One region of the Phytomonospora sp. NPDC050363 genome, then DNA from elsewhere that is predicted to be linked to it. Evidence: riboswitches for the same ligand, from Rfam matches in the RefSeq annotation. Region 1 holds a riboswitch; each other region holds the start of a gene.
What was found. A riboswitch is a leader RNA that binds a small molecule or an ion and turns the genes downstream of it on or off. The one in region 1 is predicted to bind cyclic di-AMP.

Region 1 (4,461 bases):
CGCGCCGCAGCAGTCCAACCAGGGCTACCGCTCGCCGTCGCAGCACGCGCACAACCCGGCGCCGTCGAACTCGCCGATGTCGGCTCCCCCGGTCTCGGGCCCGCCCGTCTCCGGCGCGCCGTCCTCGCCGATGATGACGCCCTCGCCGCCGCCGTACCGTCCGCAGCAACAGCAGCAGCAGCACGCGCCCAACGCGTACACGCCACCGCCCCAGCAGCAGGCCTACACTCCCCCGCCGCCGCGACCGCCGATCCTGCCGCCGGTGCAGCGCGCGCCGCAGCCTCCGCCGCAGCCGCAGATCATCCAGGTTCCCTACGCGGTACCGGTGCACCAGCAGCAGCAGCCGGTGTTCGTGCCGCGCAGGAACCGCAAGCGCGGCCCCATCATCGCACTGGTCATCGTGGCCCTGCTCGGCTTCTGCTGCTACGGCACGTTCATCAAGCCGAGCGTCACGTCGGGGATCTTCGGCGACTTCTTCACCGACCTCAGCGACGACGGCCCGGTCATGAACGGCAGCGCCTCGGTGCCCTCGGCGCTCAGCTCCTTCTTCGAACCGTGGAAGAAGGCGCTCAACGAGTGCTGGGTCTCCGACTCCGGTGAGGCCTGGCAGGGCCCGGAGAGCGGCGGCTTCACGCGCGCCCTCGACAAGATCGGCGAGGAGCCCGCCCGCGTCTACTGCAGCTTCGACACCGACGTCGAGGACGAGTACAAGGCCGGCAGCATCCTGTTCGTCGACAGCGGCGGCGAGGACTTCGAGAAGGACGTCGCCTCGTCGTTCGGCCTGAAGGACACCTTCAACGGGTCGGGCAAGTCCGGCACCGACGAGTACTCGATCCCCTACGTGGCCATCGACGGCAGCTACTCCTACTACCCCGACGTCGGCGTGGCCATCGCCGGCTGGGGATCCGACGCCAAGGTCACCGACCTCGACAAGCTCTTCCAGGAATACTCCATCTGACGATGACCGCCCGCATGGAACCCGACCCCGAGCGCCCGAACCGCTTCTACCTGTACGTCGGCGACTCGGAACAGTCCCATGTGGACCTCGACGACCCGCTGCACCTCGAGTTCGACTACATCCGCTATCTGTCCTATGTGGTCGACTCCCTCGCCCCCTCGGGCGAGCCGCTGCGGGTGCTGCACCTGGGGGCCGGGGCGCTCACGCTGCCACGGTACGTCGCGGCGAAGAGGCCCGGCTCGTACCAGCAGGCCGTCGACATCGACGCCGAACTGGTCGCGCTGGTCCGGGAGAAGGCGCCGCTTCCCAAGCGCGGCAAGGTGAAGGTGCGCATCGGCGACGCCCGCGAGCAGCTGGCCGCCGCGCCCGACGACTGCTACGACGTGATCGTCCTCGACGTGTTCGCCGACAACGTCACCCCGCCGCACCTGACCACGGCCGAGTTCTTCGCCGACGTGTCCCGCGTGCTGAGGACCGGCGGCAGCCTGCTGATGAACGCCGGCGACGGCGGACCGCTGAAGTACACCCGTTCGCTGGCGGCGACGATCGGCTCGGTCTTCGGCCAGGGCCGCCTCCTCGGCGGGACGACCGTCCTGCGGGGACGCCGTTTCGGCAACATCGTGCTGTGCGGATCCGACCGGCCCTTCGACGACGCCGCCATCGCCCGTCGCGCAGCCGGCGACGTGTTTCCCACCGGCTTTCTCGACGGCGACGAATTCGCCAGGTTCGGAAAAGGAGCACCGGTGAACACCGACGGCGGTGCCGTGGCGTCCCCGGCGCCCCCGGGATTGTGGCCGCAAACCGGGCGAGGGGTCAGGAAGCGGAGTTCCCGCGGCGCAGCTCGTCCCTGATCTCCCGGAGCAGTTCGAGCTGCTCGTCCTTTTCGGCCTCCTCCTGGCGCCTCATCCGTTCCATCACCTTGCGGACGGGCAAAACGACTATGAAGTAGATGACCACCGCGGTCAAGACGAAGGTGATGACGGCGTCGATGAACGTCCCATAGGGGAAGTCCACACCGTTGACGGTGAATTTGCCACCGTTCTCCGAACCACCCGTGACCAGTGTGATCAGGGGCGTGAGGAACGCACCGGTGAATGCGGTGACCATGGCCGTGAGGGCGGCGCCCATGACGACGGCGACGGCCAGGTCGACGACGTTGCCGCGAAAGAGGAATTCCTTGAAACCCTTGAGCATCAGCACATCCTGCCAGAGGCGGTCCGATTGCTCCGTGATCGCCACGTATTGCGTGTGGGCTATTCCACTGCACCATAGGCAATCGCGAACACTCTCGGTTAGCGTCACCGGGCTCGTACGGTACTCCTCACTCCCAGCAAGGGAGTGACCGTGCGAGTGCCGCTGAGTCGCCGCACCGAGGCGAATCGGGGACCCACCGAGTACTGGGGTGAATCCGCGCCGAGCGCGGTAGGGCGATCTTCCGGCCCGAACCCGTCAGCTAACCCGGTAAGCGGCTTGATGGAAGAAGGGTTGCCGTCTTGTCGGCAGACGACTGCAAGTTGCCTGGAAACAGACGAATCAGCAAGACCCGGACTCGCGGCCTGATCCGCACCGCGACCTGTGCCGGTGTTTTCACCGGCGCGATCGTCGCGACCCTCCTCGCCCCCGGCATGGCGCAGGCGGCGCCGAGCACAGAGGACAAACTGGACACCGCCTCGACCGATTACAAGAAGGCCGTCGAGAAGCGCGACGACCTCGTCGAGCGGATCAAGGCCCTTGAGGACACCATCGCCGGTTCCGACCGGGCCATCGACAGCGCCGTCGCGCTGATCGGCTCCCCGGCCACCACGCTCGACGACAGCGGCACGCTGCTCAGCCAGCTCACCGACCTCTCCGACCTGGCCCGCGAGCAGTCGCAGGCCGTCGACGACGCCGCGACGGCGATCGCCGAGGCCAACGCGGCCAAGGATCAGCTCAACACCGATCTGGTCGCGGCCAAGAAGACGGTGTCGAAGCTGGCCGAGGAGAAGGAGGAGCTGGAGAACAAGCTGGCCGAGGAGCAGGCCGAGACCTCGTCGAGCACCTACGACGGCGAGATCCCGGCGGTGTCGGGCAAGGCGGGCCAGGCGGTCTCCTTCGCCTACGGCGCCATCGGCATCCCGTACGTCTTCGGCGCGACCGGCCCGGACGGCTACGACTGCTCCGGCCTGACCATGGCCGCGTGGGCGGCCGCGGGCGTGTCCCTGCCGCACTACACCGTCGACCAGTGGAACGCCACCACGTCGATCTCGCGCGGTGAGCTGCGCGCCGGGGACCTGGTGTTCTACGCCGGTCTCGGGCACGTGGGCATCTACGTCGGCGACGGCAAGGTCATCCACGCGCCCCAGCCGGGCGAGTCGGTGAAGATCTCCGACATCGACATGATGACCCCCGACGGTTTCCGCCGGGTGTAAGAGCTCGTCCGGTGGGCTCCCTGCGGGGACACGGCGGTTTCATCGCACCCACAAGACAAGCCCTGGGCGCCCGCCCGGCCGCACGCACGCGCTGACCCCGCGCGGCCGGGCGGCATCGACCGCGCCGACGCCCGGGCCTTCCTACGGCCCGGGCGTCGGCGTGTTCCCGACTTCGGTGAGCCTGTCGCGCAGGAAGGCCCGCTCCGACTCGTTGCTGCTGAGCGCGAGCGCACGCCGGTACGCCTCGGCCGCCGCGGTCCGGCGACCGAGCCGGCGCAGCAGGTCGGCCCGAACCGCGTGGAAGACGTGGTGTCCGTCGAGGTCGAGCGCGTCGACGAGTGCCAGCCCCGCGCCCGGACCGTCGATCTCGGCGACCGCGACCGCCCGATGCAGCGCCGCGACCGGGTTGGGCGCGAAGGCGAGGAGCTGGTCGTAGAGGGCGAGGATCTGGCGCCAGTCGGTGTCGGCGGCGGTGGCCGCGTCGGCGTGCACGGCGTTGATCGCCGCCTGGAACTGGTAGGGCCCGGGACTGCCCCGGCGCAGGCAACGGCGCACCAGCGCGTGCCCCTCGGCGATCGCCGCCCGGTCCCAGCGACGGCGGTCCTGGTCGGCGAGCAGGACCGGCCGTCCGTCCTGGGCGGTCCGCGCGGCCCGGCGGGAGTCGACGAGCAGCATCAGCGCGAGCAGTCCGGTCACCTCGGGCTCGTCGGGCATGAGTTCGTGGAGGAGCCGGCCGAGCCGGACGGCCTCCGCGCAGAGGTCACCGCGGACGAGGTCCGCGCCGGAGGTGGCGGTGTGCCCCTCGGTGAAGATCAGGTAGACGACGGCGAGCACGGCGGCGAGGCGGTCGGGCAGGTCGGCGTCGCGGGGTACGCGGTAGGGGATGCGGGCGTCGCGGATCTTGCCCTTGGCGCGGACGAGGCGCTGGGCCATGGTCGTCTCGGCGACGAGGAAGGCGCGGGCGATCTCGGTGGTGGACAGGCCGCCGAGCAGGCGCAGGGTGAGGGCGACGCGGGCTTCGGCGGCCAGCGCCGGATGGCAGCAGGTGAAGATGAGGCGGAGCCGGTCGTCGTGCACGGGTCCCTCGTCTCCTGG
Region 2 (4,461 bases), on a different contig from region 1:
AGGGCCTCGCCGCCGTCGGGAACCGGAGTCCGGCGACTTCCGGGCACGCCCGGGTCGCCGTCCGCGTCAGCGGTTCTGCGGCGGTGGCGAAACGCGATCAGGATCGCGGTGGTCACCAAGGCGAGGGCCAGTACGCCCCCGACGAATCCGACGATGTCACTTTGCGCGGCGGCCACGTCGGCCGCCATCACAGGATGCCTGCCCCACACGATGCGCTCCCCGCCCACTCGTACGTCGCCAGTGTCACCGAGTAGTCCACCGGGTTGGGCATTTCGTTCGGTTACGACCCAGTGACATATCTATGTTCACCGATGTTCGCTACTCAGCGCAAGTGTCCAATGACAACAGTTCGGTCACCTTTCCGTCAGCGACCGTCCACTGTCGACGGACACCGGCCCGTTCGGCGAAGTACGCATCATGGGTCACCAGCACGAGAGTTCCCTGGTAGGCCCGCATGGCCTCCTCGATCACATCGAGCGAGTCGAAGTCGAGATGGTTGGTCGGTTCGTCGAGAAGCAGCACGGGTGTGGCGCTGTTCACCAGGACCGCCAGGAGTAGCCGCTGGAGCTCACCTCCGGACAAAGTGGACAGGGTCGCCGTGCGCTCGTCCTCCCCGAATAGGTAACCGCCGAGCAACTCCTCGGCCTCGTCGATGTAGACGGGCACCCGCGAGCGGAAGAAGTCGAGCACGCTCATCCGGCCCGTGCGGCCCGCGCGCAGGCCGTCGTGCGACTGCGGCAGCACGCTGGGCGCCACCGCCGCACGCACCTCGCCGGAGTCGAACTCGCCCGCCAGCGCCCGCAGGAGCGTCGACTTGCCGGCGCCGTTGCGGCCGGTGACCACGATCCGGTCGCCCGCCCCGACGGTCAGGTCGACGCCGTCGAGGATCGCCCTCCCTCCACGGTGGACGGTCAGACCCTCGGCGACCAGCGGCGGCCCCTCACCCGCCTCGGCCGGCGGGAAGGCCAGCACCAGCCTCGGCCGGGTCCGCGGTTCGGCGATCCAGCGCACCGACTGCATCTGCCGCTGCAACCGCCGCTCGCGCGCCTTGGCCTTCTTCGCCACCTTCTTGGCGTAGCGGCGCATCCGGTCGTTGTGCGTGGTCAGCTCGACCCCGAGAGCGTGGCCCTTGGTCCGCTCGATGTCGGCCTCCCAGCGCACCCGGTCCTTCTCCTGCGCCTCGAAGTCCAGCAGCCGCCGCTCCCACCGGCGCTGCTTCTCCACCCGGTAGGCGGTATAGCCGCCCTCGTAGAGCTGCGGTTCCTCGTTGATGCCGTCGATCTCGACGACGCGCGTCACCGCCCGGTCGAGCAGCGCCCGGTCATGGCTGGCGATGACCACCCCGCCGCCGAAACCGCGCAGCCACTCCCCCAGCCAGGCACTGCCCTCGGCGTCGAGATGGTTCGTCGGCTCGTCGAGGAGCAGCACGTCGGGCGCCGACAGCAGCAGGCGCGCCAGCATCAGCCTGGACTGCTCACCGCCGCTCACCTCGGTGACCGCCAGATCCTCCGGCAGCGCGGTGATGTCGAGACGCTCGCGCACCTCGGCCAGCCGCGACTCGAAGGTCCAGCCCGAACGCGCCACCCAGCGCTCCTGGACCGCGCCGTACTCGTCGAGCACGTCACCGCCCTCGGCGAGCGCCTTCTCCAGCTCGGCCATCCGCCGGGTGAGGTCGCGCAGTTCCGGGTCGCCGCCGCGAAGGAACTCGCCGACGGTCTGCCCGGCGTCGGGAACCTGCTGGGCGAGATAGCCGACCCGCACGCGCGGTCCGCGTTCGACGCGGCCGGCCGTGGGGGGCTCCTCACCGGTGAGGATCTTGAGCAGGGTGGTCTTGCCGGCGCCGTTCGGCCCGACCAGGCCGATCCGGTCGCCGGGGTTGACGAGGAGGTTCACTTGGGCGAAGAGGGGCTCCAGGCCGAAGTCCTTGGAAACTGCGGTGGTGCGAAGTAGCAAGAGGGCTCCCGGGATCGTCGCGGATGGGACGGGCGATACCGCGATGAGCGCGCGACAGCGTCGGCGACCGGAGGCGTACCCCTGCGGACAGGGGATGCGCGGGAACGACCGGCAGAGGCTGCGGAGCGTCGGCTCGACACGGCTTCTGTTGGCACTGAAGAGGGGTCGCGGGGACCACAAGGGACTTTCAGCGCCGGCGGTCAGTTCTCCACTTGGGCGGACTCCCGGGTCGGGGACGAGATGTGTCGATTCTGCCGCATGATCGCGCCGGCCGTCAACCGGGATGCCCGTTGTGCCCCCCTCGCCCCGATCACCCTGTGTCGCCCCGTTCCCACACGCGGCGACGGCATGGTGGGGCCCTGACCTGGGCTGCGGCGTCCGGTAGCCTGGCGCCGGACCGTTGCTCCCCTAAGGCGTTCATTCCGGCTGAGCGTCGGCGACGGTTCACCGCCGAATCGCCCTTCGGGGCGAACCGGGGACCCACCGAATCCCGGGGCGAATCCGCGTGCACCCTCGCGCGGTAGGGCGTCTCTTGGCCCGAGCCCGTCAGCTAACTCGGTAGGCGGTCGGCAAGAGAGGCGAATGCGTGCCGAAGATCCATCGGCGTGACACAGCGCCGGCCATGCTCGTCGCCGTTCTGGTGACCGTGCTGGCCGTGCTGGTGAACTCCCCCGCGGCGATCGCCGACCCTGACGACGAGGGCGGCACGAAAGAGATGCGCGAGCAGCTCGACGAGGCGATCGGGAACTACAACGACGCCCGCGACGCGCTCAAAGGCTCCAAGGAACGGCAGGACAAGCTCGAAAAGCAGGTCGTCGAGGGCGAGGAGGACGTCAAGGTCCTCACCGCACAGGTCGCCGACATCGCCGGCGCCATGTACGAGAACGGCGGCATGAGTTCGGCGAAGGCCTTCCTGGCCAGTTCGACCCCCGACGACACTCTCGACGGCATGGTCCTGGTCTCCTACCTCGGCGAGGAGAGCGCCAAGAAGATCAAGGAGCTGACCGGCGCCCGCGAGGACCTGGAGGCGAAGGTCGCCCTGCTCGACGACGAGATCGCCGAGCAGAAGGAGAACGTCGAGAAGATGGAGAAGGAGCGGTCGAAGGCGGCCCAGGCCATCGCGGCCTTCGGCGGCGACGCCACGACCGGCCCGACCACCTCCGACGCCCCCGCGCCGCGACCGGTCGACCGCGATCCCAACGGCTCCCTCCCCGGCGAGGGATGCAGCAAGCAGGACCCGACCAACCCCAGCGGCTGCCTGACCCCGCGGACCCTCCACAACCTGGAGGAGACCGAGATCGCCGGGTGGAGCCGCTTCGTCGCCTGCTACCGGGGAGGCAGTTTCGGTGAGCACCCGCAGGGCCGCGCCTGTGACTTCTCCGTCACTCCGGGCGGGTTCGGCGGCGAGGCGTACGGGGAGGCGAAGGCATACGGCGACAACCTCGCCGGATGGTACGTGGAGCACGCCGACGCGCTCGGTGTCCTCTATGTGATCTGGTACCGAAAAATCTGGATGCCCGGTCAGGGCTGGACGACCTATGACGGAGCGGGTGGCGAACCCAACTCCGATCACACCAACCACGTGCACCTTTCCGTCAGATAGGGACAAAACGCGCGCACATCACGCGCACATATGACCCCGGTGAGGGGTCGTGGGGCGGTGGCGGCTCGACCTCGGGCTGTACCTTTGTTCGTTATGGAACGACCCACGACCTCGCGTCGCGCTGTCCTCGGCGCGACCGCCGGGGCTTTCACGCTCGCCGGCCTTGCCGCCTGCAGCGACGACGGTGCCTCCAAGTCTCCCGGGGACACGGCCAGTTCGGCCCCCGTCGGGCCGACCCTGGCGATCGAACCCCCCACCGACAGCACGGGCCTCGCGGTCTCCACGGAGATCGCCGCTTCGGCCGAAGGCGGTGAGGTCACCGCCGTCACGCTCGTCAACGACAAGGGCGACAGTGTGAAGGGCAAGTTCCGGCTCGACAAGTCGAGCTGGGTGCCCACCGACCCGTTGAAGTACAAGACGACCTACACCGCGACGGTGACCGCCAAGGGCGCCGACGGTGTCGAGTCGACGGGTACGACGACCTTCACCACCATGGCCTCTCCGAAGCAGCGCGCCGGCGCCTACCTTTGGAACGCCGACGGCGCCGTGTACGGCGTCGGCATGCCCGTCCTGATCCAGTTCAAGGACGGCTACGCCATCGACAAGAAGAACCGGGCGGGCGTCGAGAAGCGCCTGTTCGTCGAGTCCGAACCGCACCAGCCCGGCGCCTGGCGCTGGGTGACCGGTTCGGTGCTGGAGTACCGGCCCAAGGAGTACTGGGAGCCGGGGACCAAGCTCAAGGTCCGCGTCGGCATCGGGGGGCACCCGCTCGGCGACGGCGACTTCGGCGAGACCGACATCACCGGCGACTTCGCGATCAGCGACACCAAGCGCGAGATCATCGTCGACAACAAGAAGAAGAACATGGTCGCCAAGCAGGACGGCAAGACCAAGAAGACCATGCC
Region 3 (4,461 bases), on a different contig from region 1:
TCGACACCGCGCCATCCGAGCTGGGCGCGCATCTGCGGGAGTTGGCCGAGGACGGCCTGCTGCCGCCGTGGAACGAGTGGTTCCCGCCGGGCGCGGTCGACGGGCTGCTGCCCGACGCGGGCCCGCGCGCCGACTTCCTGGCCGAGTTGCCCCGCTTGCCGCTGTCCTACTTCGGCGAGACCGCGCCGGAGCACGACGCGCCCTTCCCGGGCGCCTACCTGCGGCTGAGCGATGGGTACGAGGAGCAGGCCGCGGCGGCGGAGGCCTCGTCCTGGCCGGTCGTGCGGGAGGACGCCGACCACCTCGCGGTGTTCACCCGTCCACGCGTGGTCGCCGGCCACGTCGCCGGGCTGGTCGCCGCGATCACTTGAGCAGTTTCGACATCCGGCGGTCGGCGAGCGGTTTCCCGCCCGTCTGGCAGGTCGGGCAGTACTGGAGCGAGGAGTCGGCGAAGGAGACCTCGCGGATCGTGTCGCCGCAGACCGGACAGGGCTGCCCGGTGCGCCCGTGGACCCGCATCGTCTCCTTCTTGTGCGCCTTGAGGTCGCCCGCGGCGAGGTCACCGGCGTCGGCGGTCGCCTCGCGCAGCGTGCCGACCATGGCGTCGTAGAGGTTTCGCACGTCGTTCTCGGTGAGCGTGTTCGCGGTCTTGAACGGCGACATCTTCGCCACGTGCAGGATCTCGTCGGAGTAGGCGTTGCCGATCCCGGCGATGACCTTCTGGTCGCGCAGGAGGCCCTTGATCTGCGTGCGCTTTCCTTTCAGCAGGGCGGCGAACCTCTCGACGGTGAAGCCCTCGGCGAGGGGGTCGGGACCGAGCGCGGCGATGCCGGGCACCTTGGCGGGGTCGTCGACTATGTAGACCGCCAGGCGCTTCTTCGTGCCCTGCTCGGTCAGGTCGAAGCCCGAACCGTCCTCCAGCACGACGCGCAGCGCGACCGGCCCCTTGCCCGGCCCCAGTGGCCGGGGTGGGAGCTTGTCGCGCCAGTGCAGCCAGCCGGCCCGGGCCAGGTGGACGATCAGGTGCGCTCCTCCCAGGTCGAGGTCGAGGAACTTCCCGTGCCTGCCGACGGCCTCGACAGTGCGCCCGTGCAGTGCCGTGGGCGGCGGGTCGTAGGTCTTGAGCACCGAGATCGACGCGACGTCGACCCGCACGACCTCATACCCGCGCGTGCGCGCGGCGAGGAACCGCGCGAGCGCCTCGACCTCGGGCAGCTCCGGCATGCGTCCAGTCTGGCACCGATCAGGCCAGCCCCTGCCACCATCCGTCAGGTTCGGGCGCGTTCGCCACGTCGACGGTCTGGCCCGGCCGGGGCACCGTGAGGGAGATCCCGCGTGCCTTCGCCTCGCGCCACAGGCGGTCGACGGGCTCGCCCCACGCGTGGAACGCGAGGTCGAAAGTGCACCAGTGGACGGGGATGAGCAGCCCGCCGTTGAGGTCGAGGTGGGCCCGGGCGGCGTCCTCGGGCGTCATGTGGATGTCCGGCCAGGCCGGGCTGTAGGCGCCGATCTGGACGAGGGTGGCGTCGAAGGGGCCGTGAGCGGCGCCGATCGCCCGGTAGCCGTCGAAGTAGCCGGAGTCGCCGGTGTAGAACACCCGGTGGCGGGGTCCGGCGATCACCCAGGAGCCCCACAGGCTCGTGTTGCGCTTGAGTCCGCGCCCGGAGAAATGCTGCGCGGCGGTGAGCGTCAGTGTCACGTCGCCGACGGCGTGCGCGTCGTCCCAGTCCATCTCGACGATCCGCTCGGCCGGCACGCCCCAGCTCTCCAGGTGCGCGCCGATGCCCAGCGGGACCAGGAAGGGCGCGGTCCGGTCGCGCGCGATCGCCTTGATCGTGGGCATGTCGAGGTGGTCGTAATGGTCGTGGGAGATGAGCACGGCGTCGATGTGCGGGAGGTCTTCGAGCGCGGCCGGCGAGGGGTGGAGGCGGCGTGGCCCGGTCACCAGGCTGGGGGAGCAGCGGTCGCCCCAGACGGGGTCGAGCAGGACGCGGGTGCCGTCGAGGTCGACGAGCGCCGAGGCGTGCCCGTACCAGGTGACGTGCGCGCCTGGCCCCGGAGCGGGATCGGGCGTCGCGAGCGGCACCGGCAGCAGCGGCTTCGTCGGGGCCTTGTTGGCGCGGCGGTCGCGGATGACCGAGCGGATGCCGGTGATCGTGGCCGCGCCGAGCCCGCCGGCGTTGTGGAAGGCGCCGTCGCGGAACTGCGGTGACGACTCGATGCGCGCGAGGCGTTCGCCGCTCGGCCGCCGGCCGAGGGCGGCGGGAATGTCGCGGAATCGCCATGCCGCGGCACCTGCCGCTGCGGCGGCGGCCGCCAGCGCGATGATCCGGGCGGTGCGTCGGGTGCTCGCCATGGGCGGCTCGCCTTCGTAGTCGGGAACGGTTGTTCAAACCTTATTGACTTCGCTGAGACCGGGCTGAGGATCGCGCCGATCGCACGTTGCGTCACCGTGACCTCTACGAACTCGCCTAGTAGACGGCGGTGCGCTTCCGGTACGGTGGCTGCCAGGCCGCCGGCGACCCGACGCCACGCAGGGCGTCGACGGTGGCCGCCGCCGAATCGCCTCCCGGGGCGAACCGGGGAACCACCTCCTCGTCCCACGGGGAACCGGGGTGAATCCGCGCGAGCGGTAGGGCGACCTTCGGCCCGAACCCGTCAGCTAACCCGGTAGGCGGTGCCGAGTAGAAGGACTACACGTGACCCCACTGTCCGTCCGGCGCCGGTGGCTGCCGTTGACGCTGTTCGCCGTGGCGCTGGTGCTTCTTTCGACCGCGATCCCCGGCACGGCGCTGGCCGACCCCGACGAGGGCGATCTCGACTCCACCCTGGAAAAGGCGATCTCGGACTACATCGAGGCCGAGGAAGAGCTCAAGGCCGCCGAGAAGCGCGAGAAGACCGTCGAGAAGCAGATCAAGAAGAACAAGACCAAGGTGACCGAGCTGAGCGCGCAGGTCGAGCAGATCGCCGCGGCCGCCTATGCGGGCGGCAACCTCAGCTCGGTGACGGCCGTCCTCGGTGCCGAGTCACTCGATCTGGCCATCGACCGGGCCATGATCGTCAACTACCTCGGCGACGAGAGCGCCAAGACGGTCAACCGGCTCGTCGAGACGCGCGAGGAGCTGGCCGCCGAGGAGGAGCTCCTCAAGGAGGAGATCGAGAACCAGACCAAGGCCCTCGGCAAGATGGAGGACGCGCGCAACGCCGCCGCCGACCAACTGGCCGGCAGCGGCGGCAACAACGCGCAGGGTCCGTCGACCGACAACGCGCGCGTGCCCGACCCGGCGCCGCGCAACCCCGACGGGTCCTACCCGGACGAAGGCTGCTCGGTCAACGACTCCACGACCGACTCCTGCATCAGCCCTCGGCTGAAGCACGCGCGCGACCAGGCCACCATCGCCGGGTTCCAGCGCTACGTCTCGTGCTTCCGGGGAGGTGGTGGCGGTGACCATCCGCTGGGGAAGGCCTGCGACTTCTCGGCCGCCCCGGGCGGTTTCAAGTCGGAGGACGCCGGCGGTGGCGACAAGGAGTACGGCGACAGCCTTGCCGGGTGGTTCGTCAAGCACGCCGACCGTCTGGGCGTGAAGTACGTGATCTGGTACCGCCAGATCTGGGAGCGCGGCTTCGGCTGGGGGCCCTACAGCGGCGGCGGCGATCCGGCCTCGGCGCACACCAACCACGTCCACCTCTCGATGATCTGACCCCTCCCTCCCCGCGACATATACGCGTGGGGGGTATAGTCTGGAGCCATACCCGCTAGGGGTATGGCTCCAGGTGCTGTGAGAGGGGTGACGACGGTGCCGAGACTGCTCCTCCTGATCGCCGTCGTTCTCGGACTCGGCTGGATGCACACCATCGGCCACCACGGCGGCGGGCATGCCCCTGTCGCGCACGGCGGCGCCGATCACGTCGTCCACGAGCCGGCCGAGCCGACCGGCGCTTCGCCGACGCTCGCCGCGCCCGCCCCCAGCCCCGCCGTCTCCGTCGAAATGTGCCTCGCCGTGCTCACCGCCGCCGTCCTGGTGGTGGCACTGCTCGCCGTCCGCGTCCGGCGCGCCGACCTCGCCGCCCGGCGACGCCGCACCCCGGCCGCCGCCGGACACGGACCACCCCGTCTCATCCCCCGGGGGCTGGTCATCGCCGAACTGACGGTGCTTCGCATATAGGCCGGCGACCGGGCCGCACGCGGCCACGAGTCACGCCTCGATCCGAACACCGAACAGGAGAAACGACATGAACCGCCTCATCACGCTCCGTCGTGCCCTCATGACGGCGAGCGCCGCGATCGCCGTCCTCGCACTGGCCGCCTGCGGCGCCAAGAGCGACGGCATGGAGGGGATGGACCACGGCGGCGGTCACGAGGAGCCCGCCCCGAGCACCTCGGCCGCCTTCAACAGCGCCGACGTCATGTTCGCCCAGATGATGATCCCGCACCACCGCCAGGCCGTGGAGATGGCCGTC

Region 2: linked by a shared signal. The riboswitch ahead of AB0I28_RS11840 (hypothetical protein) and the one ahead of AB0I28_RS08780 (C40 family peptidase) in region 1 are both predicted to bind cyclic di-AMP.
Region 3: linked by a shared signal. The riboswitch ahead of AB0I28_RS19085 (hypothetical protein) and the one ahead of AB0I28_RS08780 (C40 family peptidase) in region 1 are both predicted to bind cyclic di-AMP.

Annotation. Positions count from the first base shown of each region.
Region 1 is NZ_JBFAKK010000003.1:151,933-156,393, reverse strand. Features, by position in the region: gene AB0I28_RS08795 (Hsp70 family protein) at 1-958, shown strand, start outside; gene AB0I28_RS08790 (fused MFS/spermidine synthase) at 961-1,809, shown strand; gene mscL (large conductance mechanosensitive channel protein MscL) at 1,772-2,197, opposite strand; cyclic di-AMP (ydaO/yuaA leader) riboswitch at 2,303-2,442, shown strand; gene AB0I28_RS08780 (C40 family peptidase) at 2,473-3,366, shown strand; gene AB0I28_RS08775 (RNA polymerase sigma factor) at 3,508-4,461, opposite strand, start outside.
Region 2 is NZ_JBFAKK010000004.1:153,458-157,918, reverse strand. Features, by position in the region: gene AB0I28_RS11850 (hypothetical protein) at 1-188, opposite strand, end outside; gene AB0I28_RS11845 (ABC-F family ATP-binding cassette domain-containing protein) at 319-1,953, opposite strand; cyclic di-AMP (ydaO/yuaA leader) riboswitch at 2,392-2,536, shown strand; gene AB0I28_RS11840 (hypothetical protein) at 2,540-3,556, shown strand; gene AB0I28_RS11835 (Ig-like domain-containing protein) at 3,650-4,461, shown strand, end outside.
Region 3 is NZ_JBFAKK010000006.1:391,653-396,113, reverse strand. Features, by position in the region: gene AB0I28_RS19100 (hypothetical protein) at 1-371, shown strand, start outside; gene AB0I28_RS19095 (DNA-formamidopyrimidine glycosylase family protein) at 364-1,224, opposite strand; gene AB0I28_RS19090 (MBL fold metallo-hydrolase) at 1,244-2,356, opposite strand; cyclic di-AMP (ydaO/yuaA leader) riboswitch at 2,546-2,692, shown strand; gene AB0I28_RS19085 (hypothetical protein) at 2,700-3,701, shown strand; gene AB0I28_RS19080 (hypothetical protein) at 3,798-4,166, shown strand; gene AB0I28_RS19075 (DUF305 domain-containing protein) at 4,234-4,461, shown strand, end outside.